2 regions of the Afipia sp. DC4300-2b1 genome follow, and region 2 is predicted to be linked to the other one. Evidence: predicted binding sites of a transcription regulator. Region 2 holds the regulator's gene; the other holds the start of a gene.
What was found. The regulator LexA, encoded in region 2, represses DNA repair genes until DNA is damaged. The targets are predictions, from matches to a motif close to TGTTCNNNNTGTGTTCNG.

Region 1 (14,725 bases), on a different contig from region 2:
GCGGGCACCGCGACGCTCAACGCCATTTCGTGCGGCTATCCCAACGCCAGCACCTCGACGGTGACGCTCGGTGTCTCGCCCGGCATCGTCGATGCATGGATCGGCGATGTGACCTCCGCGATGATGACGAATTTCTCCACCGCGCCGAATCCCCCGGCGGTCAACATCGTCAATCTGGGCGCGATTCAGGTGACGGGCCGGGCGCATGCGACCATGGCGAATACGGCGCCGACCAGCGTGACATTCAGCTACGCCGACATTCAGGCGCAGACCAAGAAGACCGTGAACACGACGTCGTTCACCTCGTCGCTGACGTCGAGCCTTCTCGGCGACCTGCAACTCGGCGTGCAGCTCGGACCGCTCGGCCTGCCGATCCCCGGCATCGGCGCGCTGGTTGCCGGCATCATCGGCGGCGCTACGGCCTCCATCGATACGCTGCTCAATTCGGTGTTGCAGACATTGGGCGTTGGTCTCGGCCAGGCCGACGTCTGGGTTACCGGCGTGCGCTGCGACGGCGCGGTGCTGGTGAATTAGCTGATCCCCCTCTCCCCGTTCTTACGGGGAGGACAACACAATGAAATGTCATGGCCGGGCTTGACCCGGCCATCCATCTTTCTTGAGTGATGGATACGCGGGTCAAGCCCGCGTATGACGGCCTCGTAGACTTGCCGCTTGATGCTTCGGCTGATAGTCCACAACACGCAAATAATGCCAGTTGTGCTGCATAGGCCGCTTCGTTCCATGTCCGACAAAAAGCCCAAAAAGCCCCAGAAACTGCGCGCGCGCCTGCCGCGCGGCCTTGTGGATCGCACGCCCGCCGAGATCGCCGCCACGCGGCAGATGGTGGAGAAAATCCGCGAGGTCTATGAGCGTTATGGCTTCGAGCCGGTGGAAACCCCGGCGATGGAATACACCGACGCGCTCGGCAAGTTCCTGCCCGATCAGGACCGGCCCAACGAGGGCGTGTTCTCGTTTCAGGACGATGATGAGCAGTGGATCTCGCTGCGCTACGACCTGACCGCGCCGCTGGCGCGCTATGTTGCGGAAAATTTCGACACGCTGCCGAAGCCCTACCGCTCCTATCGCAACGGCTATGTCTACCGCAACGAGAAGCCCGGCCCCGGCCGCTTCCGCCAGTTCATGCAGTTCGATGCCGATACGGTCGGCAGCGCATCGCCCGCCGCCGATGCCGAGATGTGCATGATGGCGGCGGACACGATGGAGGCGCTTGGGGTTGGAGCGGCACAGTGCGTTGTCAAAATCAACAACCGTAAAGTCCTCGACGGCATTCGCGAGAACGAAGGCATTTCCGATGACGGACAATGGCTCACCGTCATGCGGGCAATCGACAAGGCAGACAAGTTTTCTGCGAATGAGATCGTCAAGTTGTTGGGGCCGGGGCGCTGGGACGGAGGCGAAGAAGGTCGCGGTGATTTCACTAAAGGTGCGGGACTTAAAGATTCTCAGATCAATGCCATCATCAACTTCATAGGTAGCCCGAGCGAGCCGGGAACAAGCGCGATCGGTGTGTCCGATGCCGCTACGCTTGCGAATATGCGTGATCGGGTTGGAAATTCCAAAATTGGGATTGAAGGCGTCAGCGAGCTTGAGCAAATGTCGAAGCTCTACTCCGATCAATATTCGGGACGGATAAAAATCGATCCCTCCGTTATCCGCGGCCTCGAATACTACACCGGCCCGGTCTACGAGGTTGAACTGCTGCTCGACACCAAGGATGAGAAGGGCCGTCCGGTGCGTTTCGGGTCGGTCGGTGGCGGCGGGCGCTATGACGGCCTCGTGTCGCGCTTTCGCGGTGAGCCGGTCCCGGCGACCGGTTTCTCCATCGGTGTGTCACGCTTGCAGGCGGCGCTGACGCTGCTCGGCAAGATCGACACCACGCCGGAGTTTGGTCCGGTGGTCGTTGTGGTGATGGACCGCAACGAGATCGCGCAGTATCAGAAATTCGTTGCGATGCTGCGCGGCGCAGGCATTCGCGCGGAGCTTTATCTCGGCAATCCGAAGAACAATCTCGGCGTCCAGTTCAAATATGCCGACCGGCGCAACTCGCCGTGTGTTGTCATTCAGGGCGGCGACGAGAAGGCGAAGGGCGAAGTCCAGATCAAGGACATGATCGCGGGCAGTGCGCTGGCAGATGCCAGCGGCAGCGACCGCGAGGAGCATTTGCAGGCGCAGGCGAAAGCGCAGGTCGCAGTGCCCGAAGCCAGACTTGTTGATGAGGTGCGCAAGATTCTGGCCCAGCATGGTGTGACGTGGAAATAATCCACCTCCGTCATTCCGGGACGCGCTCTTGCGCGGACCCGGAATCCATGCGCCTGACAGCTTCTCTGGAGTCCGGGTTCGCTTGCTTTGCTCGCGCTCCGGAATGACATTGTTTGAGTTTACAGCATGCAGTTCGACACCAAGGTTGCCCTCGTCATCCGCTCCGATCTGGAAACCTGGCAGAAGCTGAATGTTGCGGCGTTCCTCGCCAGCGGCATCGCGGCGGCGTTTCCTGAATGTGTCGGCGAGCCATACGGGGACAAGTCAGGCACGCGCTATCATGCGCTGATCGGTCAGCCGATCCTGATCTATGGCGCGGACCGGCCGGCGCTGTCGCGTGCGCTCGAACGGGCGCTGGCGCGCGATGTGAAGCCCGCCGTCTATACCGAGGACATGTTCAAGACCACGCATGACGAAGCCAACCGCGCCGCGGTGCAGGCGGTCATTCGCGCCGACCTCAATCTGGTCGGGCTGGCGTTCCGCGCCGAGCGCAAGGTGGTTGACAAGATCGTCGATGGATTGAAGTTTCACGCCTGACAATTTCTGTCGCAAAGAAAAAGGGAAACGAACATGCCTGAGGTAACCGTGAACATGGCCGCGGGCCGCACCGACGAGCAGAAGAAGGGCATGATGCTCGACATCACCCAGGCGCTGGTCAAGAACCTCGGCGTCGATGCGGAGGCCGTGACGGTGCAGATCAATGAAGCGCCGTTGACCCACAAGATGAAGGGCGGCAAGACCTTCCTCGAGCGCAAGGCGGCAGCGAAGTAGCCCAAACATGAACGTGCTTGAAAAAGTCGCCGTCGGCATTACCGGCGAAACGGTCGTCACCGTGACGCATGACATGACGGTGCAGCATTTCCTCGCGACCATGCCGCCGGTCTACGCGACCCCGGTCATGATCCTGCACATGGAGGAGGCCTGCACCGCCTCCATCGCCGGCCTGCTGCCGGAAGGCTATGTCAGCGTCGGCATGGAGGTGAACGTCCGGCATCTGGCGGCGACGCCGGTCGGACGCACCGTGCGCGTGTCGTCGCGTGTCCGGCAGATCGATCCGAAGAGCGTCCTGTTCGACGTGGAGGCGTGGGACGGTTCCCGCAAGATCGGCGACGGCACCCACCGGCGCGGTGTTATCAATGTCGCGGCTTTCGAAAAGCGGTTCGGCGTCAACTGATCCGGCGCATGCGGCTCTCCGAATCTTGAGCATTTCTGATTGTTCTGAAGCCTTGAACGGGGCTAGGTTTCCGGCGGTTCGCCCCAACGGAGACGTCCGATGAGACTCGTATTGATTGCCGCCGCGGCTGTGATGCTGCTCGCCGGGCAGGCCCATGCGCAGGGCAGGAGCCGCCCCGATACGAGCGGCGGAACTCAGGCCAAGGGTGAGGATCCGCAGAAGCGGATGGCGCGCGAAGAAGCCGCCGCCAGGGCCGCGATGAAGAACGTTCCGGATTCGAAAGAGAAGTACGATCCCTGGAAGATCGGGAAGTAACGAAATCCACACACCCTCGGTCGTCATCCCCGCGAAAGCGGGGATCCATAACCACCGAGCCATCCGATGAGACGCAGACGGCAGCGTCTCTTATAAAATTCGACGACAGGGAGCATGGGTCCCCGCTTTCGCGGGGACGACGTGCTTAGAGAAGGCCTGACGCAATCACTGCTTCGGCCGCATCGCTTTCATGTCCCTGATGTTCATCTTCATGCCGCCGGGCATCAGGATGTCGCCGGGCTTCTGATCCGCCTTGCAGGCGCCGATCCATTTCGCTTCGAGGACGTTGGTGGTCTCGGCCGGCATGCCCGCCGGACCGCCGCTGTTCTTCGATGTGGTCGTCACCGTGTAGGCCGAGTTGAAGTCGCCGTTGAACTCGGTGTGCGAGACGGACGTCATGTTGCCGATCTTGCAGGTCGAATCGACGACCAGGCCGGTCGCGGTTTTCGCCATCTCGTGCCGGGAGCACATCTCCTTGGCCATCGGGCCGAAGGTCGCCGCCATCTCTTTCTCGGTGGTGGCGTCGGTGCATTGCTGCATGGTCTGGGCGCCGGCCTTGTCCAGCTTCAGCTCCCAGAGCCCTGGCTTGCGGCTCGGCATTTCAACGGGGTCGGCCAGCGCCGGAAGAGCGGTTAGTCCGCCGCCCACAATCGCCAGTGCCATGACACGAAAGAGCGGAAGCACTCGCATCATGGGCGGTCTCCTGAACGGAGCTTAGTAGCCGACGCGCAGCGGCCGGCTGAGATGACCCGGATGGACCCAGACGCAGGAGAAGGAAATGTAGCCGCCGTACTGGGCGTCGACGCCGGTCAGCTTCACCGACTTGCCGTAGCTGGCGCAGTGATTGAGGGCCATCGCCTTGACGTCCGCGCCTTCCTTGTAGAGCGAGTAGGCAATGATGCCGCCGGTGTCGTTGCCCTTGAAAGGCGGCACCGTGTCGATGTCGAACCAGGCGGCGCTGGCTTGTGCGCTCATGAGCGCTCCGAAGACCGTCGCCAGAATCGCCTTGCCTGTTATCCGCATCGTCGTCTCCCATGGAATCTCGTCCTCACCATAAGGCGGCCGGGCTGTCATGGAAAGAATGCCCGTGTGGTTCGCCAGGGGTTGGCGGCCAAGTGTTGCCGCGCTGCACTTGACCGGCTGATGGCTTCGCGGCACCTTCCGGCACAACCTCATCCCGGATTCCGGCGGACCGCTCCCATGCGCGACCTTTTCTCGACACTTCGCAAACTGACTGTTGCCCTGGCGCTCGGCACCGTAGCTGGCCTGATGACGCTCAGCCCGGCGGCCGAGGCGGCCAATGTGCTGGAGCGGAATTTCTGGCTCTCCGGCCCGCGTTACGATGGCGCCATGCGTCCCTGCAACGAGGTGCTTGGCACCATTACCCAGCAGTTCGCCGAAAAAGAGGGCAAGTTCTGGAATTCCGCCCTCGAAATCACCGGTTTTGCCAATGTTCATGAGGTCGCCTTCCGGGCCTGGGCGAATGACAGCATTCCACGCCGTTTCTGCACCGCCAGCGCCATGCTGAACGACGGCCGCGCGCGGCAGGTGCACTTCTCGGTCATCGAAGACGGCGGCTTCGCCGGATTCGACTCAGGTGTCGAATGGTGCGTGGTCGGCCTCGACCGCAACTGGGCTTACAACCCGTCCTGCAAGGCCGCGCGTCCGTAAGCCTCGCGAATCATCTCATCGCCAGCCGCCTCGTCCGCTCAGTGGACGGGGCGATTTTGTTCTTGAAATGTTCTTTTGGCCTGACTAGGCTTTGAGCAGGGGTTATCCGCACATCCGATCTGCCCGGAGGATGCGGAGAGAGTTGGGGGGCGTTGTCATGTTCGGTTTCAGGTCCGGTTTGTCGGCTGCTGCTTTTTCGTCTGGCTTTTGTCTTCGTTCGTATCGCTGGCTGATCGCTCCGCTGCTCGGCCTTGCGATGGCCGGCATGGCCGCGGGTTCGGCATCGGCGCAGGACAAGCGCCAGAACGCGCCCGGGGAATTCGATTTCTATGTGCTGTCGCTGTCGTGGTCGCCGTCGTTCTGCCAGGCTGCGCACGAACGCGGCAATTCCGGACGGGGCATCCAGGCCCAGTGCGCCGGCCGTCCGTTTTCCTTCGTCGTGCACGGGCTGTGGCCGCAATACGATCGCCGCTTTCCGAACTACTGCCAGCGGCCCTCGCCGCGGCTGGATCGCAACGTCATGACCTCGATGCTCGATCTGATGCCGGCGCCGGGCCTGATCTACAACGAATGGGACAAGCACGGCACCTGTTCGGGTCTAGGGGCGCGCGCCTATTTCGAGACCATCCGCAAGGCCCGCGCGGCGGTGAAGATTCCCGCCGATTATCTCGAATTGTCTGACACCAAACTGGTGACGCCCGGCGAAATCGAGGACGCCTTCATCAAGGCCAATCCCGGTCTGTCGAGTTCGGCGATTGCCGTGCAGTGCGACAGCAAACGCCTCAGCGAGGTGCGCATCTGCATGAGCAAGGATTTGCAGTTCCGCGCCTGCGAGGAAATCGACCGCCGGTCCTGCCGCCGCGACAGGGTCGCGATGCCGCCGGTTCGCGGAGGATAGTTTCTGGCCCGTCACCCTGAGGTGCCGTAGCGTAGCGGAGGCCTCGAAGGGCGACCGCAATAGTCATCCTTCGAGCGCAATGGCTCGCACCTCACGATGACGGATTCGCTCACGCAACTCGTTACTTTCACCGCGCGATGTCGTAACTGTCGCGCCATGAACTACCGTCACGCATTCCACGCCGGAAACTTCGCCGATGTCATCAAGCACATCGTGCTGGCGCGCATCCTCACCTATCTGCACGAGAAGCCCGCCGCGTTTCGTGTGATCGACACCCATGCCGGCGCCGGGCTGTACGATCTGACGGGCAGCGAAGCCGAGCGCGGCGGCGAATGGCGCACGGGCATTGCGCGGCTGATGCAGGCGCGGTTGTCCGAACCGGTGATGGCGCTGGTCGCGCCCTATCTCGACATCGTCCGCGCGTTCAATCCGCAGCGCGATCTCACCGCCTATCCGGGATCGCCGCTGATCGCGCGCGCGCTGCTGCGGCCGCAGGACAGGCTGGTCGCCTGCGAACTGGAGCCCAATGCGCGCAAGCAACTGATCAGCGCATTGCGCCGTGACGAGCAGGCGCGCGTGGTCGATCTCGACGGCTGGACCGGGTTGCCGGCGTTCGTGCCGCCTAACGAGCGGCGCGGGCTGGTGCTGATCGATCCGCCGTTCGAGAGCCGCGACGAGTTCAAGCGGCTGGCCGACGGCTTCAGCGCAGCTCACGCGAAATGGCCGACCGGCATCTACATGCTCTGGTATCCAGTGAAAGAACGCCGCGCCACCGACACACTGGCCGAACATGTGGCGCGCGTGGCGAACGCTGGAAGCAGTGACGCCAGATGCCTGCGTGTCGAATTCAGCGTCGCGCCGCAGACACCCGACTCCGGATTGGTGTGTGCTGGCCTGTTGATCGTGAATCCGCCGTGGACTCTGGCCGGAGAATTGAAGGCGATTTTGCACGAACTCGAAAAGCCGTTGGGACTGGGCGGCGCTGGCCGCTTCCGGATCGAGGCCGTGCGGACCTGATGCACTGCACGCGTGAGGTTGTCACGTGCCTGGATTCTGTCTGCACGATTAATCCAAATGCGTCATGGCCAATTTGGCGGGAACCGTATTATGCTACGGTCGTGAAGGTCGGCTTTTACGTTCCGCGCCCGCGAATGGCCGCGGCGGAATGACGAGAGGCCCCGGGTGTTTCCGGTTTTGGGAGGCGCCCTTCAAGGCCGCCGCTTTCCGGCAGTGAATGCCGGGCCTGGCCGGTGCGCGTTGCGCGCCGGAGGTGCAATGCGGGGAGGGGTTTCCCGATGGCCATGATGGGTGTCGTCAAGTTTTTCAATGCCGAGCGTGGATACGGCTTCATCAAGCCGGATGACGGCGGACGCGATGTGTTCGTGCACATCACCGCAGTCGAGCGTGCGGGCCTGAAGGACCTGATCGAAGGACAGCGTATCACTTTTGAAGTCGAGCCCGATAAGAAGGGCAAGGGACCGAAGGCGGTCAATCTCGTGATTTCGCCCTGAGCATGTCGCAGGCGTCATGGCCGAAATAAAAATCCCGGGCGCAGGGCCCGGGATGATGGATCGTGGATGCGGTCCGGATCAGAAGCGGTAGTTGACGCCGACGCGGACGGTGCTGAACTGATAGCCATTCGACATGCCCGTCATCAGGAAGTTCTTGTCGCTCAGATCGACATAGAGATATTCGACCTTGGCCGACCAGTTCTGGTTCAGCGCGAATTCAGCGCCTGCGCCGATCGTCCAGCCTGCAGAGGTGTTGGATTCCGAGAGGCCGCCCGGCAACTGCGCCTTCAGCGCGCCGAACGCGAGACCGCCGGTGCCGTAGAGCAGGATGCTGTTGAAGGCGTATCCCACGCGGCCGCGCACGGTGCCGAACCATGGGTTCGAGAATTTCCACGGCGCGAACGTATCGTCGGCCGAGCTGAGTTGAAGATCGGCCTCGATGCCGGCGACCCACGCGCCGTTCTGCCAGTTGTAACCGGCCTGAAGTCCGCCGAGGACGCCTGACGGCTTCGCGCCGTTGTTGGACACATCGCCCCAGCCGTAGCCGAGATTGCCGCCGATGTAGGGTCCGATCCAGCTATTGGCGAGCGGCTGGGCGACCGTATAGGGCTGCGCATAGGGGCGGCGGCTATAGATGTCTGCGGCTTGCGCGGACGCGGTCACGCATGTTGCGGCGGCGATGATCGCGCCAAAAATTTTCTTGCTCATCCTAACTCTCCTCACGCGCGCGCCGGCGTGGCCGTTGTTGGGTCTTTCGAGGCACGGCGGATCCCGTGTGGTTACGGAATTCCGCCTTTTCTGCGTAAAATTTATCGAGAGTTTTACGTTAAGCGGTCGTTAAGGCGGCCCGCCGCCGCATTCACATCCTTAAGAAAGTGTTACAAGCGGGGCAGTGCCGCCGCCGAATCCGGTTCCCTGATGCGGCCGTGCCTGCTGGATGAAATCGCTCCTCGTTCCTAAATTCTGATCATGATTCACGACACCTCCGACCCGACGCAGCCGCCGGATCAACCGGAGCCGGACGCGCCTCCGCAGGAGCCTTCCGCGCGGAACCTGCGCGGACAGGATCTGGACCCCGCTTCGATTCCCGCCGAGGAAGACGAGGAAGCGCGCCTGCCGGAACCGATCGACGATTCCGCGGACGTCGCCAGCGAAGGCACGCTCGCCATCGGCCGCGCGGCGATCGAGCGCGCGGTGAAACTCGCCCCGACCTCGCCCGGCGTCTACCGCATGCTAAACGCGGCCAACGACGTTCTCTATGTCGGCAAGGCCAAGAGCGTGAAGAAGCGGCTCGCATCCTATGCGCGGCCGACCGGTCAGGTGGCGCGCATTGCGCGCATGATCGCGATGACCGCCAATGTGGAAATGATCTCCACCGCGACCGAGACCGAAGCGCTGCTGCTGGAAGCCAATCTCATCAAGCAACTGCGCCCGCGCTTCAACGTGCAACTGCGCGACGACAAGTCTTTTCCCTATATCCTGATCACCGGCGATCACTGGGCGCCGCAGATCGTCAAGCATCGCGGCGCGCAGACCCGGCCCGGCCGTTACTTCGGCCCGTTCGCGTCGGTCGGTGCGGTCAACCGCACCATCACGGCGCTTCAGCGCGCATTTCTGGTGCGCTCGTGCACTGATTCATTTTTCGAGAGCCGGACGCGGCCCTGCCTGCTGTATCAGATCAAGCGCTGCTCGGGGCCCTGCACGGGCGAGATCGATTTTCCCGGCTACACCGAACTGGTGCGCGAGGCGAATGAGTTTCTCTCCGGCCGCTCGCGGCTGGTGAAGCAGGAACTGGCGGGCGAGATGGAGAAGGCCGCGCACGAACTCGAGTTCGAGCGTGCCGCGCTCTATCGCGATCGTCTTGCCGCGCTCTCCGCGATCCAGTCGCAGCAGGGCATCAACCCGCGCACCGTGGAAGAGGCGGACGTGTTCGCCATCCATCAGGAAGGCGGCTATTCGTGCGTTGAGGTGTTCTTCTTCCGCACGGGGCAGAACTGGGGCAACCGCGCCTATTTCCCGCGCGCCGACAAGTCGATCGAGGCGGGCGAGGTGCTCGGCTCGTTCCTGGCGCAATTCTATGACGACAAGCCGCCGCCGAAGCTGATCCTGCTCTCGCATCGTGTCGACGATCAGGACCTGCTGGCGGAGGCGCTGAGCGTCAAGGCGGGGTCCAAGGTCGAGGTTTCGACGCCGCAGCGTGGCGAGAAGAAGGAGCTTGTCACGCATGCGCTGACCAATGCGCGCGAGGCGCTCGGCCGCAAGCTCGCGGACACCGCGACCCAGACGCGGTTGCTCGAGGGCCTTTCGACGGCGCTCGGTCTGCCGCGCGTGCCGAAACGGATCGAGGTTTACGACAACAGCCACATCCAGGGCACAAACGCGGTCGGTGCGATGATTGTCGCGGGGCCGGAAGGCTTCCTGAAGAACCAGTACCGCAAGTTCAACATCAAGTCGGAAGGCTTAGCTCCGGGCGACGACTACGGCATGATGCGCGAGGTGCTGCAGCGCCGCTTCAAGCGCCTGATCAATGACGCAGCCGAAGGGAAAGAGCCCAGCGACGACGCCGTGCCGCAATGGCCAGATCTTGTGATCATCGACGGCGGCCAGGGCCAGCTCAATGCCGCGCGCGAAATTTTCACCGGACTGAACCTGACCGACGTTTCGCTGATCGCGGTGGCCAAGGGACCGGACCGCGACGCGGGGCGCGAAACCCTGTTCGTGCCGGACCGTCCATCGATCAAGCTCGAGCCGCGCGATCCGGTACTGTACTTCATCCAGCGGCTGCGCGACGAGGCGCATCGCTTTGTCATCGGCTCGCACCGCAAGCTGCGCAAGAAGGACATCCGCGAAGCCGGATTGCAGGAAATTCCCGGCATCGGCCCGTCACGTAAACGTGCCCTGCTGCATCATTTCGGGACCCTGAAGGAAATCGAGCGGGCCTCGGTGGCCGATCTCGGCAAGGTTCCGGGCGTGAGCGCTGAAAGTGCACGTAAAATCTTCGATTTCTTCCATCCCGGCAGCGGCTGAACCTCCAGCCGTTGCCCGCATTTAGAGTTGGGCGAAATGCGCCCGCCGGGCTGTTGACGCGGCCACTTTCGCAGTATTGGTAAGGTCATGACCAGTGTCGTCGCCCCGAAGCCAGCAAAGCGCTCGCTGTCTTTGCCCAATATCCTGACTTACTCCCGGATCGCCGCCATCCCGGTGGTGATCGGCTGCATGTATGCGCAGTCCATCATGGGCGCGCCGCTGTGGCTGCGCTGGGTGGCGCTGTTCGTGTTTATCGCCGCGGGCGTCACCGATTTTCTCGACGGCTACTACGCGCGGATGTGGGACCAGCAGTCTTCGCTGGGCAAGATGCTCGACCCGATCGCCGACAAGCTGCTGGTGGCGTCGTGCCTCTTGATGCTCGCGGCGGACGAAACCATTCGCGGCTGGTCGCTGTGGGCGGCCATTGTGATCCTGTGCCGCGAAATTCTGGTGTCGGGTCTGCGCGAATATCTCGCCGTCATCCGGATCAGCGTACCTGTGTCACAATTGGCGAAGTGGAAGACCACGGTGCAACTCGTGGCCATCGGGTTTCTGATCGCGGGCGAGGCGGGCGAAATGATCCTGCCGCCGACCGTGCTGATCGGCATCACGCTGTTGTGGATTTCGGCGATTCTCACGATCTACACCGGATGGGATTACCTCCGCGCGGGTATCCATCATCTGACCGAGGAAGACCGGTGAAGGTTCTGTATTTCGCATGGGTGCGCGAACGCGTCGGAAAGGCCGAGGAAACGCTGGAGCCACCGGCGAGCGTGCGCACTGTTTCCGACCTGATGCAGTGGCTGGTGGCGCGCGGCGAGGAATATGCCAACGCTTTCGCTTCGCCGAAGACCATCCGCGCCGCCATCGACCATACCCACGTGAAGCCTGACACCGCGATCGCCGGTGCTCGCGAGATCGCGTTTTTCCCGCCGATGACCGGCGGTTAACATCCCAATGACGACGCCCGTCACAATCCGGATTCAGTCCGCCGATTTCGACATCGCCGCGGAAATCGCGGCACTGACCCGGGGCAATACCGACATCGGCGCGGTGGTGAGCTTCTCCGGCATCTGCCGGGGCGGTGAGGGCGATCAGGCGATCGCCGCGATGACGCTGGAGCACTATCCCGGCATGGCGGAGGCCGAGATCGGACGGCATGTGTCCGAGGCGATTGCGCGCTGGCCGCTGACCGGCGTCACCGTGATCCATCGTTATGGCCGTGTCGTGCCCGGTGACAACATCGTGCTGGTGCTGACCGCGTCGGTGCATCGCGAAGCGGCGTTTCGGGCCGCGGAATTTTTGATGGATTATCTCAAGACCAATGCGCCGTTCTGGAAATCCGAGGAACGCGCGGACAGCAAGGTGTGGGTCGATGCGCAGGCTCATGACGACAATGCAGCAGCGCGGTGGAAGAAGTAATGGCGAAGAAAGCGAAAAAATCCCCGACAGCGAAGGCACCCGCGAAGAAGGCCTCCGCAAAGCGCGGCGCGGCGCGCACGGCAACGAAGAAGCTTTTGAAGCCAGCATCGCCGAAGGTGCTGCCCGGCGAACTGCTGACGCTGCTCGACCTGATGCGCTACGGAGTCAGCCGCTTTGTCGAGGCCGGACTGGTGTTCGCCCACGGCACCACCGATCCGGTGGCGGAAGCGGCTTTTATCGTGTGCGAGACGCTGCATCTGCACCCCGACCAGTTCGAGATGTTCGCGAATGCGCGGGTCACGGCGCATGAGGCCGCGAAGATTCTTGCGCTGATCGACAAGCGCATCGCCACGCGGAAACCCTCGGCGTATCTCGTCAACAAGATCTACATGCGCGGTCTGCCGTTCTATGTCGATGAGCGGGTGATTGTGCCGCGCTCCTTCATTGGCGAACTGCTGGATTCGCATTTCGGCGGCGACCTGGAGGAAGAGGGCGGCTCGCTGATCGACGATCCGGGCAATATCACACGGGTGCTCGATCTGTGCACCGGTTCGGGGTGCCTTGCTATTCTGGCGTGTCAGAGTTTCCCCAATGCCACCGTCGATGCAGTGGACATTTCACCGGATGCGCTGGCGGTCGCTGCGCGCAATGTCGCCGATTACGGTCTTGAGGATCGGATTTCGCTCTACGAAGGCGATCTGTTCGACGCCATCGGCGATGCGCGCTACGACCTCATCATCACCAATCCGCCATACGTCGATGCCGAAGGCATGGCGGGCCTGCCGCGCGAATGCCTGCATGAACCGTCCATCGCGTTCGATGGCGGCGACGACGGCCTCGACCTCGTGCGCAGGATTCTGGACGAGGCGAAGGATCATCTGAATCCGGACGGCGGTCTGCTGTGCGAAATCGGCCGTGGCCGCGACCTGCTCGGCGATGCCTATCCCAACCTGCCGCTGCTGTGGCTCGACACCGAAGACTCTGACGGTGAGGTGTTCTGGATTCCGGCTGAGGCACTGTAATCGTTGTTGTCATGCCCGGACTTGTTCCGGGCATCCACGTCTTTTGAAATTGCTGTCTTGAAGACGTAGATGGCCGGGACGAGCCCGGCCATGACGATTTATTTTGTGCTCAATTCACGCGAGAGCGTCTGATTACTCCCGGGGTCGCTACAGGACCTTTCTGATCCAGTTGTGCGGGTCGGCCGCGCGGCCGTACTGGATATCCACCAGTTGCTTGCGCAGCCCCATCGCGACCGGGCCTGCAGCGCCGCCGTTGATGGTGAATTCGCCGCTCGTGGATCTCACCTTGCCGATCGGCGAGATCACCGCCGCGGTGCCGCAGGCAAAGGCTTCTTTCAGTTTCCCGCTCGCAGCATCGGCGCGCCACTGGTCGATCGTGTAGGGTTCCTCGCGCACGGTCTTGCCCGCCGCCTTTGCCAAAGCGATGATCGAGTCCCGCGTGATGCCGGGCAGGATCGTGCCGAGCGGCGGCGTCAGCAGCGAACCGTCGTCGAACACGAAGAAAACGTTCATGCCGCCGAGTTCTTCGATATAGCGGCGCTCGATCGCATCGAGGAACACCACCTGATCGCAGCCGTTCTGCATCGCTTCGGCCTGCGCGCGCAGGCTCGCAGCGTAGTTGCCGCCGCACTTGACGGCGCCGGTGCCGCCGATCGCGGCGCGTGTGTAGTTCTCCGACACCCAGATCGACACCGGGGCCGGGCCGCCCTTGAAGTAGGAGCCGACCGGCGAGGCGATCACCGCGAAGACGTATTCCGCCGATGGTTTAACGCCGAGGAACACCTCGGTCGCGATCATGAAGGGCCGCAGATAGAGGCTGCCTTCGCCGCCAGGAATCCACTCGCGGTCCATACGCACGAGTTGCTCCACGGCTTCGATGAACACATGCTCCGGCAGTGGAGCCATCGCCATCCGATCGGCCGAATCCCGGAAGCGCCGCGCATTGGCGTCGGGACGGAACAGGTTCACCCCGCCGTCGTCGCGCTTGTAGGCTTTGAGGCCCTCGAAGATTTCCTGGGCGTAGTGCAGGACTGCCGTGGCCGGATCGAGCAGGAAACTCGCGCGGGATTCGACGCGTGCGTCGTGCCACCCCTGCGCCTGCTTGTAGTGAACCACCGCCATGTGATCGGTGAAGACCCGGCCGAACCCGAGATCCGCGAGCTTGGCGATGCGCTCCTGATCCGGCGTCGGAGTTGGTGTCGGCCGCGTTTCAAAATCGATGAGAACGGTGCCATCGATTTTCTCGAACGAAACTCCCGAAATGCCCATTGGGTCTTCTCCCGGCTTGAATTCAGTCCACGCGGCGGCGGGCTGGTCGATTTGAGGTCTGGCACCTGGCCCGCCGGCCCGAGGGCCGGTTTCCGCTTTGGCGGAAGGCGCGAAGTCCAGTATGTTTGCCGAAATG
Region 2 (14,725 bases):
GACGATCACGGCGCCGCCGATCAGCGGCGAAGAAATCCTGCGCCCAATCATCACCGCCTATCTCGACGCGTTTCCGGGTGTCTCGGTGAATCTGCTGCTGCTCGACCGCCATGCCAACCTTGTGGAAGAAGGTATCGACATCGCGCTTCGTGTTGCCGAACTTCCGGACTCCGCAATGGTCGCGGTACGGGTCGGGGGAGACGTTAAGCGGGTGGTCGCCGCGTCGCCGCGTTATCTCGCCGCCCATCCTCGCATCGTCGAGCCCGCGGATCTGACCAAACACAGCATTGTCACCACAACACACATGGGGCAGGACACCTGGGTCTTTCCGCCATCTCCGGGGAGTTCGATCGCGCGATCTGTGCACTTCAAGCCCCGGTTTCTCGTGAACAGCGTACGTGCAGCGCTTGGCGCTGCGGTGGATGGCCATGGTGTGACGCGTCTCTACACCTATCACGTTGCCGAACGCGTCCAGGATGGATCGTTGAAGCTCCTGCTGCGCGATGCCGAACCCGCAGTCCTGCCGGTCAATCTCGTGATGCCGCAGGGGCGGCTGACGGTGCCAAAGGTGCGCACATTCGTTGATTTTGCAGCGCCCCGCCTGAAAGCCGAATTTGCCAGGCTGTCTGCGGAAGCCGGAACGATGAATTCCTGAACCCTCGCCATTCTTTCGGCCGGCGGAAGGATGTCTGCCGAACGTCGGCAATTCTGCCGCCTCATGGGACGCCATAGAACGATGAGCAACGGCCCGCGGGCCAGCCAGCAGCAATATCGCCGCTGGAGACATCATCGAGGCACACCATGAGCAACGCACAGAAGGTCGCAATTATCACCGGCGCATCGCAGGGTATCGGCGCCAGCCTGGTCAAGGCCTACCGGGAACGCAACTATCGGGTCGTCGCGACATCCCGCTCAATCAAGCAGGGCAGCGATCCCGACGTTGTGGCCGTCGCCGGCGATATCGGCGATCGCGCCACAGCCGAGCGCGTCGTCAAGGAAGCCATCACGCGCTTTGGACGGGTCGACACGCTGGTGAACAATGCCGGCATCTTCATCTCCAAGCCGTTCACCGAATACACGGCCGAGGACTTCAATTCGAAGATCGCGACCAATCTCGCCGGCTTCTTCCACATCACGCAGCAAGCCGCGGCGGAAATGCTGAAACAGGGCTCCGGTCATATCGTCAGCATCACCACGAGCCTGACCGACAACGCGACCGCCATCGTGCCCACGGTGCTCGCCAACCTCACCAAGGGTGGCATCAATTCGGCGACCAAGGCGCTTGCCGTTGAATACGCAACCAAGGGCATTCGTGTGAACGCCGTGTCGCCCGGCATCATCAAGTCTCCGATGCACGCCCCGGAGACCCACGAGTTTCTTGCCGCCCTTCATCCGGTGAAACGCATGGGCGAGATGCGCGATATCGTGGACGCGGTTCTCTACCTTGAATCCGCTGGCTTCGTGACCGGAGAAATCCTGCACGTCGACGGTGGCCAGAGCGCCGGTCACTAACGGAGGCTGTCATGCCGATTGTCACGATCCAGGTTACGCGCGAGGGATCCGGCCCCGGCCGGACCTCCGTCACGGCGGAAGAGAAGGCGCATCTGATTGCCGGCGCCAGCCAGCTTCTGCTCGACGTCCTCCACAAGCCGCTTGAATCCACCTTCGTCGTTATCGAGGAGGTCGACACGGACAACTGGGGATGGGGCGGCCTGCCCGCGCTCGAATACCGCAAGCAGCGCGCCGCCAGCGGCAAATAACCGGGACTGAGGCCGCCACCGCCTGGCGGCCTCAGTTTTCCGGCAAAATCGAACAGCGCATTCTGCATCCGTTCCGCTATCCAGCCTGATCGCTTCCGCTAGCATTGTCTCGGCGATGCCGGAGCGGCGCGATGGCGGGCGGGGGCGGCGAAGACCGGGAGCGATCCCGAGAGAGATCCCAAGGCCGGGCGGGGCGCGCCGTCGGCCGAGCTGTTTCTTGGCCGCCGCGCAGTGCCGTGCCTGCCGCCGCCGGCTTCACGGAAAGCGCATCGTCATTCCTCATCGGAAAAGCCCGAAGCTGGATCGCGGCGGAAGCCGGACCGGGCCGGTTGCTGCCATGGGTGCCGGTCGCGTTCGGCGCGGGCATTGCGATCTACTTCGCTGCTGACCGTGAACCCGTGGCGTCGGTTGCTGGCGCGACGGCTGTTGTGTTTTGTGCGGCGGCATTCCTCGCGCGGCGAAGCCGCATCTTTCCTTTCGCGGTGATGCTGGCCGCACTGGCGGCGGGGTTCGCCACAGCCACGCTGAAGACTGCGCGCGTCGCCCATGGCGTGCTGGCGCGACCAATGTTTTCGGTGACAGTGAAGGGATTTGTCGAAACCCGTGACGAGCGCGAGCGCACCGATCGTTTCGTGCTGCGTGTGGAAGAGATGGAGTCGCCGCGCGGTGTTATGAAGCTGGAGCGCGTGCGGCTGTCGGTGAAGAAGGGGACAGCGCCCGCCGTCGGCAGCTTTGTCGAACTGAACGCGCGATTGCTCCCACCGCTCTCGCCGCTGCGTCCGGGGAGTTACGACTTCGGCCGCGACATGTACTTTCAGGGCATCGGCGCGTCGGGCTTTGTCATGGGCGCGATCAGGACGGTTGATGCTCCACGCAGCGGCGGCGCCTATCTGCGCTACGCCGCCACGATGCAGGGGATGCGGGATGCCATCGACGCGCGCATTCGCAGTGTCGTCTCCGGCGATAACCGCGCCATCGCCACGGCGCTGCTCACCGGCCGGCGCGATGCGATTTCCGCGCCGGTCAACGACGCGATGTTCATTTCAGGACTGGGCCATGTGCTGTCGATTTCCGGCTATCACATGGCGGTGGTGGCGGGCGTGGTGTTCTTCGCCGTGCGCGCGCTGCTCGCGCTGTTTCCCGCGCTCACCGTGACATTTCCGATCAAGAAATGGTCCGCCGCCGCAGCGCTGATCGCCGCCGCTTTCTATCTGCTGCTGTCGGGGGCTGAGGTCGCCACGCAGCGTTCGTTCTTCATGACGGCGGTGGTGCTGATCGCGGTGATGGTCGACCGGCGCGCGATCACGTTCCGCACGCTCGCCGTGGCGGCGATGATCGTGCTCGCGATCGCGCCGGAGGCGCTGGTACACCCAAGTTTCCAGATGTCGTTCGCGGCGACGCTTGGCCTCGTGGCGCTGATCCAGATCGGCATGCCGAACCTGTTTGCCTCGCCCGACAATTCGCAGGTGGCGCGCGCGGCGCTCTGGGGTGGACGCGAAATCACCATGCTGGCGCTCGCGTCGCTGGTGGCCGGGTTCGCGACCATGCCCTACGCGGCGTTTCATTTTCATCGCGTGACGCCTTACGGCGTGCTGGCCAATCTCGCGGCGATGCCGGTGGTCTCGATACTGGTGATGCCCGCAGGGCTGCTCGGGCTGCTTGCGATGCCGTTCGGCTTCGACGGCGTGTTCTGGCGGCTGATGGATGTCGGCATCGGATGGATGGTGGCGGTGTCGCAATGGGTGGCGGCGCTTCCCGGCGCGATCGGCCAGATCGCGTCATTCGGCGCCGGGGCGCTGGCCTTGATGAGCGCAGGCATTATTGCGCTCGGTTTGTTGCGGACGCCATTGCGATGGACGGGAGCAGGGCTCATCGCACTGGCAACAATCTGGGCGCTGACCACGCCGCAGCCGGACATCCTTGTTGCGGGAGACGGCACCTCGGTCGCGGTGCGCGGGAAGGACGGCAGGCTGCGCCTGATGCGCACCGGAAAGGATGCTTTCCTGTCACGCGAATGGCTCGCAGCCGACGCCGACATGCGCAAGGCAACCGACGCGTCGCTGACCGATGGCGTTTCGTGCGACCCATCTGGATGCGTGGTGCAGGCGGCGGACGGCTCGACCGTCGCGCTGACGCTGAAACCCGATGCGTTCGCGGATGATTGCGTACGCGCAGCGGTCATCGTGACACTGCGTCAGTCGCCCGCCGATTGTGCGGCCATGGTGCTGGATAAGGAGATGCTGCGCAGGCGCGGCACACTCGCCCTGCGCAAAACCGCAGACGGCTACGCGATCACGGCCAACAAGCCGCGCGGCGTCGACCGTCCGTGGTCACCGGCAAATGCCGATGATGACATCGAAACACCCGCTGTACGGTCAAGCCGTCCCGCGCAGCCTGTCGATGCGACGCCGGCAGAGAGCGATCTCCAGCCGGACGATTGATCCAGCCATCATTCCGGACAGGCCAGCAAATTCAACGGGCAAGTTTCTGGATTCCGGGTTCGCTCGCAAAAGCTCGCGCCCTGGAATGAAGGAACCCGAAAGTCTCAGTACTTGCGGACAAGCCCGATCAGCTTGCCCTGAATCCGCACGCGGTTGGGCGGCAGGATGCGAACTTCATAAGCTGCGTTGGCCGGCTCCAGCGCGATGGACGCGCCGCGGCGGCGGAAGCGCTTCAGGGTGGCTTCTTCCTCGTCGATCAGCGCCACCACGATGTCGCCGGTGTCGGCGGTCTCGTTGCGCTGGATCAGCACGGTGTCGCCGTCGAGAATGCCGGCTTCCATCATGGAATCGCCGCGCACTTCGAGAGCGTAGTGTTCGCCGGAGCCGAGCATGTCGGGCGGCACGCTGATGGTGTGGCTGCGGGTCTGCAACGCCTCGATCGGCGTACCGGCTGCGATCCGGCCCATGACCGGCACGGCAACCGGGAAGCTGGCATCCTCATCAGGACCGAGGGACGGAGCCGACCGGACCTTGCCGAGGTTGCCCTCGATGACGCTTGGCGTGAAGCCGCGGCGGGCGCCGCCGGGGCTGGCACTCGTTTCGGGAAGCTTGATGACCTCGATGGCGCGGGCCCGGTTGGCGAGCCTGCGGATGAAGCCGCGCTCCTCAAGGGCGGTAATGAGCCGGTGGATGCCGGACTTGGACCGCAGGTCCAGCGCGTCCTTCATTTCGTCGAAGGAGGGCGGAACACCAGCTTCCTTGAGCCGCTCGTTGATGAAGCGCAGAAGCTCGTATTGTTTGCGTGTCAGCATCTGAATTGGTCCCCGATCCCAAGGATCTCAAGAATTCCCGCGTTCTGATCCGAAGCCGCGCCTCTCTGGATCCCCACCGAGAACAAATGGAAAGGGACACTCAGGAGTAGCGAGTCACTCGAAACAAATCATGAACGAACACTATCTGTTCCATATGTGTTCCGCAACCCCTTAATTTCACGTCAACGACGGGGCCCGTGTGATCGGGATTGTCAGTCCGGCAGCCGCAGGATCGTGCAGGGCGAGCCGGCGGGGGCCGCGGGCGCGAATGGCGGACGGACGATCAGTGCATTCGCTTCGACCAGTTTTGCCACCAGCGAACTGTCCTGCGCGCCCACCGACGTGGCGACGGGTACACCGTCGCTGCCGGCTGTGACGCGCGCCCGCAGGTAGTCCTGCCGCTTGTCGTTGGCGGGCAGCTCGCGCCCAAGCCTGGCTTGCTCGAGTGGATGATCGATCGTGGTTCGCCCGGAGAGCGAACGGATCAGCGGCACCAGAAACAGGAAAGCGCAGACGTAGGACGACACGGGGTTCCCGGGCAGGCCGAGCACGCGCATCGCCCCGAGCCGTCCGTTCATCATCGGCTTGCCGGGCCGCAGCGCGATCTTCCAGAAGGCCATGTCGAAGCCTTCGGTTGTCAGCGCGGCCTGAACCAGATCGTGATCGCCAACCGATGCGCCGCCGGTGGTGACAAGAACGTCTGCTCCAAGATCGCGCGCGCGCCGGATGCCGCCGGAGGTTTCTTCGAGTGTGTCGCGCGCGATGCCGAGTTCGATCACGTCCGCGCCTTCGCTGCGCGCGAGTGCAGCCAGCGCGAAGACATTGCTGTAGACGATCTGACCGGGGCCGGGTGTCGTGCCCGGAGGCACCAGTTCGTCGCCGGTCGCGAGGATCGCCACCTTGGGACGGCGGTGCACCGGCAACCGCGGGTGGTTCATGCCGGCAGCCAGCGCAAGGGCGCGGTCGTTGAGCAGAGAGCCGCGCGGCAGGAGCACGTCGCCCTCGCGGAAATCGATACCGGCGGGGCGGATGTTTTTTCCTGCGGTAATAGCTTCGTTGACGAGGACGAACTCGCCGTCACGCGCGGCGTCTTCCTGAATGACCACCGCGTCCACGCCGCCGGGAACAACGCCGCCGGTAAAGATGCGCGCAGCCTGTCCGGCGCCGATGCTTTGATTGAACGGCCGACCGGCAGCGACTTCGCCGATCACCTTCAGCCGCGCGCCCGGCACGGCATCCGTCGCGCGCACCGCGTATCCATCCATCGCCGACAGCGCGACGGGAGGCTGGGTGCGCAGTGCTGCGATATCGCGAGAGAGCGTGCGATGAAACGCATCTTGGAGCGCAACCGTCTCTTCGGGCAACGCAGTGGCGTCCTTGAGAACGGCGGCATAGGCCTCGGCGACCGGCATCAGCGCCATGGTGCGATCCTCAATAGTCCGCCAGATAGTGGCCGGACTTGCCGCCCTTTTTCTCGACCAGACGGATGGCGTCGATCTGGATTCCGCGCTCCACGGCCTTCACCATGTCGTAGATGGTGAGGCAGGCCACCGACACGGCGGTTAGCGCTTCCATCTCGACGCCGGTCGGGCCTTTCACTTTCACCGTGGCACGCACGCGGCAACCCGGCAGCTTGGTGTCGGGCGTAATGTCGAGCGTGACCTTTGAGAGAGCCAGCGGATGACAGAGCGGAATGAGGTCGGAGGTCCGCTTCGCCGCCATGATGCCCGCGACGCGCGCGGTGCCGAGCACGTCGCCCTTGGCGGCGTTGCCCTTGATAATGAGGTCGAGCGTCTTGCGGGTCATGATGACCTGGCCTTCGGCCACCGCGACGCGCTCGGTATCCGGCTTGGCGGAGACGTCGACCATGCGTGCTTCACCCTTGGCGTCGATATGGGTGAGGGCGGCGACTGCTTTCGTCTTTGATGTCTTTTTTGCCACGGTTCAGCGCGTCCCGGTGGCGCGTTGCGCATCGCTGCGGGCGAGCAGGGTGCGCGTTGCAGCCGTCACATCGGCCTGACGCATCAGGCTCTCGCCGACGAGAAAGGTGTTCATGCCGACGCGCGCAAGACGGGAGAGATCCTCCGGCACAAAGATGCCGCTTTCGCCGACACTGATGCGATCCTTCGGGATCAGCGGAGCGAGTTCTTCACTGGTGGCGAGCGTCGTCTCGAAGGTGCGCAGGTTGCGGTTGTTCACGCCGAGTAGCGGCGACTTCAGCTTCAAGGCGCGGTCGAGTTCCTCGCGGTTATGGACTTCGAGCAGCACGTCCATGCCATGCGCGAATGCGGCATCCTCGATATCTTTCGCCGCAGCATCGTCTAGCGCGGCCATGATAATCAGGATGCAGTCCGCGCCATGTGCCCGCGCTTCCGCCACCTGATAGGTGTCGTACATGAAATCCTTGCGCAACACCGGCAGCGAGACGGCCGCGCGTGCCGCAACCATGAAAGCGAGCGATCCCTGGAACGATGGCGTATCGGTCAGCACCGAGAGGCAAGCCGCGCCGCCCGCCTCGTAAGCTTTGGCAAGAGCAGGCGGATCGAAGTCGGCGCGAATGAGTCCCTTCGACGGCGAGGCCTTCTTGATCTCGGCGATCAGTGCGTAGTCGCCGTTGGCGTGCTTCGCGCGAATGGCTTTGGCAAAGCCGCGCGGCGCGGATGCGGCCTTGGCGCGCGCCTCGACCTCGGCGAGCGGAAGCGCGCGCTTGGCCGCGGCGATTTCCTCGCGCTTGTAGGTTTCGATTTTATCGAGGATGTCCGACAAGGGTATTGGCTCCTCAAGCATTGGAGACGGCGACAAGGCGCTTGAGCCTGTCCGCCGCCGCACCAGTGTCCAGCGCCTTGGCGCCGAGCGCAACGCCTTCCTTTAGGTCCCTGGCCTTGCCGGCGACCACGAGGGCAGCGGCGGCATTCAACAGCGCGACGTTGCGATAGGCGTTCTGTTTGCCTTCCAGAACATCGCGAAGCGCCCTGGCGTTGGCCTCGGCATCGCCACCCTTGAGGTCCGTGCTGGTGGCGCGTGGCAGCCCGCCGTCGTCCGGCGTGACTTCAAATGTGCGGATGTTGCCCTTTTCGAGAGCCGCGACGAAGGTCGGGCCGGTGAGGGTGATCTCGTCGAGGCCGTCGGAGCCATGCACGACCCACACCGATTCCGCGCCGAGATTCTTCAGCACCTGCGCCAGCGGCTCGACCCAGTGCTTGGAAAACACACCGACCATCTGCCGCTTGACGCCCGCGGGATTGGACAGCGGTCCGAGCAGATTGAAGATGGTGCGGGTGGCGAGTTCGACGCGGGTAGGGCCGACGTTCTTCATCGCCGGGTGATGCGTTGGCGCGAACATGAAGCCGATGCCTGCCTCGGCGATGCAGCGGCCTACGCCTTCCGGCGAGATGTTGATGTTAACGCCGAGCGCCGCGAGCGCATCGGCCGCGCCGGACTTTGACGACAGCGCCCGGTTGCCGTGCTTGGCGACGGGGACGCCCGCGCCGGCAAGAATGAACGATGCGCAGGTCGAGACATTGACCGATCCCGAGCCATCGCCGCCGGTGCCGACGATATCGACCGCGTCGGCAGGCGCTTTCACGGTCAGCATCTTGGAGCGCATCGCGGAGACCGCGCCGGTGATTTCGTCGACGGTTTCGCCGCGCACGCGCAGGCCCATCAGGAGGGCGCCCATCTGCGATGGCGTCGCTTCGCCGGACATCATGCGGTCGAACGCCGCCGCTGACTCATCACGCGACAGGGCTGCGCCGGTGGCGACTTTTCCGATAATGGCTTTCAGATCGTCCATGTGACTTCCGCTCAAATGAGCTTTTATTCCAACATCACTGAGCGGCTGCGGCTCCCGTCGCCACGGCAAACGCGTTCTGGTTAATCGTCACGCCAATCTCGGTTTCGAGCTTCGCGATATAGGCGGTGAGCTGCTCTTCCATTTCCGCGCGGCGGAGGCTTTCGGTCAGCTTCTTCACATCCTCGGACGCAAGATCGACCGGCGGCACGACGACGTCGGTCACCTTGAACACAATCCACTCGCTGCCGCCGCCACCTTCGGTCTGGCCGACGCCGTCCTTTGGCGTGCGGAACGCAGCCGTCACCAGCCGCTCGGGAATATCCTTGGCGTCGGTGTCGCGCTTGAACAGCTTGGCGGTCTCGACCTTGAGTCCCGCAGCCGCGGCTTCGGCGTCGAAGGCTGCACCCTTTTCCAGCTTTCCGACAATCTCGGTGGCCTTGGCGCGCAGGCGGGCCGAGATCTGCTCATCGCGCCAGCGCGCTTCGACCTGATCCTTCACTTCGTCGAGCGAACGGTCGCGCGACGGCGTCACGCCGAGGACGTCGAACCAAAGCTCGCCGCCGTTGTACTGTACCGGCTCGTTCTCCACGCCGATGTTGCTGGCGAATGCGGGCGAGACGAGATCGATGCCTTGCGGCAAACCGGCCACCGGCTTGCCGTCCGGGCCGCGACCGGAGCGATCGATGGCTTCGATCGTGGTCGCCTTGAGCCCGAGCTTCTGGGCAGCTTCGGCAATGTTCGATCCGCCGCCGCGCTCGTCCTCGATCTTGTTGTGCAGATCCTGCATCTGCGCCCGCGCACGCTCCAGCGCGATCTCGCGCTTGATCGTCGGTGCAACGTTCTCATAGGTCGGGTTGGTGCCGGGTTCGACCTTGGTGACTTTGAGCAGCGCCGTGATGAGGGTGCCCTTGACCGGTTCGCTCACAGTGTTCGGCGCGAGCGCGAATGCGGCGTCGGCGATGGCGGAGTCTCCGATCGAAGCCTTCGCCACGTTGCCGAGGTCGATATCGGCCGTGGTCAGCTTGCGCTCCTTGGCGATGTCCTCGAACGATGTTCCGGCCTTGATGCGATCGCTTGCCGCCTTGGCTTCATCGGCGTTCGGGAACGGGATCTGGAACACCTGACGCTTCTCGGGAGTCGCGTAGCGCTCGCGGCGCTGTTCGAAGACCTTCTTCGCGTCTTCGTCAGATACGGTGATCGACTTGGCGAGTTCGTCGGGCGTCAGAGCGAGTACCGCAATCTTGCGATATTCCGGCGCCCTGAACAGTTGCTTGCGCTCGTCGAAATACGCCGCCAGCGCTTCGGGTGAGGGCGGCGCGATGGTGCCCGCCTGAGCGGCTGCCAGTTTGACGTAGCTGGCCGAGCGCTGCTCGTTCTGGAAACGGACCAGCGCCTCGACCTGGGTCTTCGGCGGCTCGAGGCCCGCAACGATCGTGCCGGTGAGCTGGCGGCGCATTGCGATGCGGCGCTGCTCGGCAATGAAGCGCTGTTCGGTGTAACCGGCCTGGCGGATCGTCTGCAGGAACCGGTCATGATCGAATTTGCCGTCGAGCCCCTTGAAGGTCGGGTCGCTCGAGATGGCGCGCACGATATCGGCATCCGACTGGCCGAGCCCCATGCGGCGCGCGGTCTCGTCCAGCGCGGCGTCGGAGATGACTTCCTGAAGCACCTGACGGTCGAGGCCGAACTGGCGTGCCTGCTCCATGGTCAGCGGACGGCCGAACCGGCGCCCGATCTGCTGAACCTTGTCGGTGAACAGATTCCGGAACTGTTCGGTGGTGATTTCGGTGCTGCCGATCTTGGCGAGCGACGACTGTCCGAATCCCTTGAAGATGTCGGCGATGCCCCAGACACCGAAACTGATGATCAGCACGCCGAACAGGACGGACATCACCGTCTTGCCGAGCCAATTCGATGAGGCTTTGCGCATTCCTCGGAGCATGGGTCCAACTTGATGTTCGGGGGGTGGAGCGGCCGGCCGCAGAGGCATTACCGCGTTGTTTCGCCAACATATAAAGGGGTGCTGGTTCCCTAGCAACCATGGTGAAGGCGACGCTTCAGCGCGGTTAATGGCGCGGATATGGAAAAACCGGAACCGCCGTGTGGAAATAAGGCCTCGGAACTGGCATCTCCGATAACGCTCTGCTAGCGCAGATCGGCCGCACTGCCCGATAATCCCGATAAATTTGATGCGAGATCAATCATGACCGACAAGCGCCGTCCGCTGATCGCGGGGAACTGGAAGATGAACGGCCTCAAGGCCTCGGCGAACGAACTCGCCGCCATCGGACAGGGTGCTGAAAAGGTGTGGCGCAAGGCCGATCTTCTGATCTGTCCTCCCGCGACACTGCTCTTCACGGCCGCGGCAGTGGTCACCGGATCGAAAGTCGCAATTGGTGCACAGAATTGTCATCCGGCGCCGTCCGGCGCGCATACCGGCGATATTTCGGCGGAGATGCTGGCAGATGCCGGCGCAACCGCCATCATCGTTGGCCACTCCGAACGCCGCACGGATCACCATGAGAGCGATGCGCTTGTTCGCGAGAAGGCAATGGCGGCGTGGCGTGCGGGCGTTGTCGCCATCGTCTGTGTCGGCGAAACACAGGCCGAGCGTGACGCCGGACAGGCGCTCGATGTGGTCGGGCGTCAGTTGGCCGGATCGCTACCGGACGGGGCTACCGCAGCCAATCTGGTGGTCGCCTATGAGCCGGTGTGGGCCATTGGAACCGGCCGGACCCCGACAGCGAAAGATGTCGAGGAAGTCCATGGGTTTATCCGGGGCAAGCTGAAAGACCGGTTCAAGGACGAGGGCGATTCCGTCCGGATTCTCTACGGCGGCTCGGTAAAGCCGTCGAACGCCGCCGAATTGATGGCTGTCGCCAATGTCGACGGGGCGCTGGTCGGCGGAGCCAGCCTGAAAGCTGCTGATTTCCTTGCGATTGCTGCTGCGTGCCCCTAAATCCCATCATCTCGAAGCGGTCCGTCGGGGGTGACAATGACCCCTGCAATCGTGTACAGACCGCGCAACTTCAACCCCCGCAAGCACCGACGCGACCGGTTCCCGGCGCTGGAGGCTTGTGACGGAAGGTAACGATGCAGACTGTCATTATCGTCATTCATCTTATGCTCGTGCTGGGCCTGATCGGCGTCGTACTGTTGCAGCGATCCGAAGGTGGCGGCCTTGGCGTCGGCGGCGGGGGCGGCGGCGGATTCATGTCGAGCCGCGGCACGACCAACCTGCTCACACGCACCACTGCCATCCTGGCGGCAGGCTTCTTCGTGACAAGCCTGGTTCTGTCGTGGCTCGCGAGCTACGACCGCAAACCTGCCTCGATCCTCAACACCAGCCCTGCGCCGATCTCGCAGCCTGGTGCTCCGGCTGCGCCTGCTGGCGGTCTGCTGGACTCTCTCAAGAAGCCTGAAGCGCCGTCCGCTCCGCAGGCCCCGCAGTCGAAGTAGTGCTGTTGCAACGACAAGACTTGCAGCCATGCGTAAGCTGCTTGCCTGCAAGTCTTAGAGTTGCCTTCCAAGTACCTGACTGAACTCACATATCGAAGTCACCCACAGCGTCGCGATTTATCGGCGTGCGCGTGGGTTTAGTTTTGCGAATCACACCGGCGGAGTTAAAGGTAGAGTCCCATGACGCGGTATATTTTCATCACCGGCGGCGTGGTCTCCTCGCTCGGCAAGGGTCTGGCTTCAGCAGCGCTCGGCGCTGTTCTGCAGTCACGAGGCTACAAGGTCCGCCTTCGCAAGCTTGATCCCTATCTCAATCTCGATCCCGGAACGATGTCGCCGTATCAGCACGGCGAAGTGTTCGTGACCGATGACGGCGCCGAAACCGATCTCGATCTCGGTCACTACGAGCGCTTCACCGGCCGTCCTGCGACCAAGCAGGACAACATCACCACAGGGCGCATCTATCAGGACATCCTGAACAAGGAACGCCGCGGCGACTATCTCGGCGCGACCGTGCAGGTGATTCCGCACGTCACCAACGCCATCAAGGAGTTCATCCTCGGCGGCAACGAAGGCTACGACTTCGTGCTGTGCGAAGTCGGCGGCACTGTGGGCGACATCGAAGGCCTGCCGTTCTTCGAGGCGATCCGTCAGGTCAAGAACGACCTGCCGCGCGGTGAAGTGATCTACATCCACCTGACACTGCTGCCTTACATTCCAAGTGCTGGCGAACTGAAGACCAAGCCGACCCAGCACTCGGTCAAGGAACTGCGCTCCATCGGCATCCAGCCCGATATCCTGCTGTGCCGCACCGACCGCGAGATTCCGAAGGAAGAGCGCCGCAAGCTGGCGCTGTTCTGCAATGTCCGCGAATCTGCCGTCATCGAGGCGCGCGACGTCGACAACATCTACGCGGTGCCCGAGGCCTATCACGCCGCCGGCCTCGACGACGAAGTGCTCGCCGCATTCGGCATCGTCGATATCAAGCCGCCCAAGCTGGAAAGCTGGCACACCATCAACGAGCGTGTCCGCAATCCCGAAGGCCAGGTGACCATTGCCATCGTCGGCAAGTACACCGGCATGAAGGACGCCTACAAGTCGTTGATCGAGGCGTTGTCGCACGGGGGCATCGCCAACAAGGTGAAGGTCAATCTCGACTGGATCGAGTCCGAGGTCTTCGAGAACGAAGATCCCGCGCCGTTCCTCGAACACGTCAACGGCATTCTGGTGCCGGGCGGCTTCGGCCAGCGCGGTGCGGAAGGCAAGATCAAGGCGGCGCGTTTTGCACGCGAGCGTGATGTGCCGTATTTCGGCATCTGCTTCGGCATGCAGATGGCGGTGATCGAGGCCGCACGCAATCTGGTCGGCATCGAGGATGCCAATTCGACAGAGTTCGGCGCGACGAAGGAGCCCCTGGTCGGCCTGATGACCGAATGGCTGCGCGGCAATGAACTTGAAAAGCGCAGCAAGGCCGGCGATCTAGGCGGCACCATGCGGCTCGGCGCTTATCCCGCCTCGCTCAAGAAGGGCAGCCGCGTCTCGGAAGTTTACGGCGGGGCGCTGGAAATTTCCGAGCGGCATCGTCACCGCTACGAGGTCAACACCGCCTACAAGGACCGTCTCGAACAGCATGGCCTGCGCTTCTCGGGCATGTCGCCTGACGGCGTGCTGCCGGAAATCGTCGAGTACGAGGATCATCCGTGGTTCATCGGGGTGCAGTACCACCCCGAACTGAAATCGCGTCCGTTCGAGCCGCATCCCCTGTTCGCCTCGTTCGTGCAGGCGGCGATGGTTCAGAGCCGGCTGGTTTAAGTCCGCTAGGCGCTCGGCGTTTCGCGGCAAGCCGCATGGGGGCGGTTCTCCTGAGCCGTTTGAACAACAGCGAAACTGGCGAGATCGAAGCGGCATGATTCCGAAGATCAAACCTCCGGGGCTTGAAGGCGACCAAACTGCGCGGCCGTGGGGCAAGCCTGCGGGCGATGCGCCGCCTCCGCAGGAAAACCAGTCCGTCCCGCGCAGCCGAAGATCGCTGTGGTCTGTTCTGTTCGTGGTGCTGCTGATCGCAACCTACGGCGTGAGTGCGTATCAGGATCTGTCTTCGCCGGGTGCGTGGTCGTACTGGAAGGACTATTTTGGCTCGCCCAGCATGACGGCAACGGCTGTCACCATGGCAGATGGCCGCAAGGGACTCGCAATTCAGGGGCAGATCGGGCCTGCCGCCGCAGGCTGGTTTCGCGAACAGCTCGATGCGGCCAAGCTGAGCAGCGGCGATGTTGTGTTTCTGTCGTCGCCGGGGGGCTCACTCGATCAGGGCCTGATCATGGGTGCGGTGGTCCGCTCGCGCGGACTGACCACGATTGTGGGCAAGGTCGATTCCAGCGGACGCCCGCAACCTGCGCGTTGCGCCAGCGCGTGCGTCTTCGTTTTCGCGGGAGGCAAGATCCGTGAGGCCATGCCGCG

Region 1: the regulator LexA is predicted to act here: its motif matches at 5,498-5,515, upstream of ACP7AL_RS00920 (ribonuclease T2 family protein).

Annotation. Positions count from the first base shown of each region.
Region 1 covers NZ_JAFCSX010000001.1:173,223-187,947, reverse strand. Annotated here, with positions in the region: gene ACP7AL_RS00965 (TadG family pilus assembly protein) at 1-534, shown strand, start outside; gene hisS (histidine--tRNA ligase) at 742-2,280, shown strand; gene ACP7AL_RS00955 (DUF2000 family protein) at 2,407-2,817, shown strand; gene ACP7AL_RS00950 (tautomerase family protein) at 2,824-3,051, shown strand; gene ACP7AL_RS00945 (thioesterase family protein) at 3,059-3,454, shown strand; gene ACP7AL_RS00940 (hypothetical protein) at 3,554-3,769, shown strand; gene ACP7AL_RS00935 (DUF3617 domain-containing protein) at 3,935-4,462, opposite strand; gene ACP7AL_RS00930 (hypothetical protein) at 4,484-4,792, opposite strand; gene ACP7AL_RS00925 (hypothetical protein) at 4,970-5,440, shown strand; gene ACP7AL_RS00920 (ribonuclease T2 family protein) at 5,598-6,338, shown strand; gene ACP7AL_RS00915 (23S rRNA (adenine(2030)-N(6))-methyltransferase RlmJ) at 6,495-7,355, shown strand; gene ACP7AL_RS00910 (cold-shock protein) at 7,634-7,849, shown strand; gene ACP7AL_RS00905 (outer membrane protein) at 7,928-8,557, opposite strand; gene uvrC (excinuclease ABC subunit UvrC) at 8,819-10,876, shown strand; gene pgsA (CDP-diacylglycerol--glycerol-3-phosphate 3-phosphatidyltransferase) at 10,964-11,578, shown strand; gene moaD (molybdopterin converting factor subunit 1) at 11,575-11,826, shown strand; gene ACP7AL_RS00885 (molybdenum cofactor biosynthesis protein MoaE) at 11,834-12,298, shown strand; gene prmB (50S ribosomal protein L3 N(5)-glutamine methyltransferase) at 12,298-13,320, shown strand; gene ACP7AL_RS00875 (branched-chain amino acid aminotransferase) at 13,468-14,589, opposite strand.
Region 2 covers NZ_JAFCSX010000005.1:80,062-94,786, forward strand. Annotated here, with positions in the region: gene ACP7AL_RS19985 (LysR family transcriptional regulator) at 1-655, shown strand, start outside; gene ACP7AL_RS19990 (SDR family NAD(P)-dependent oxidoreductase) at 802-1,512, shown strand; gene ACP7AL_RS19995 (tautomerase family protein) at 1,524-1,760, shown strand; gene ACP7AL_RS20000 (ComEC/Rec2 family competence protein) at 1,892-4,201, shown strand; gene lexA (transcriptional repressor LexA) at 4,306-5,013, opposite strand; gene glp (gephyrin-like molybdotransferase Glp) at 5,226-6,434, opposite strand; gene moaC (cyclic pyranopterin monophosphate synthase MoaC) at 6,445-6,954, opposite strand; gene trpC (indole-3-glycerol phosphate synthase TrpC) at 6,958-7,779, opposite strand; gene trpD (anthranilate phosphoribosyltransferase) at 7,793-8,806, opposite strand; gene ACP7AL_RS20030 (SurA N-terminal domain-containing protein) at 8,841-10,736, opposite strand; gene tpiA (triose-phosphate isomerase) at 11,010-11,765, shown strand; gene secG (preprotein translocase subunit SecG) at 11,900-12,265, shown strand; gene ACP7AL_RS20045 (CTP synthase) at 12,446-14,077, shown strand; gene ACP7AL_RS20050 (hypothetical protein) at 14,172-14,725, shown strand, end outside.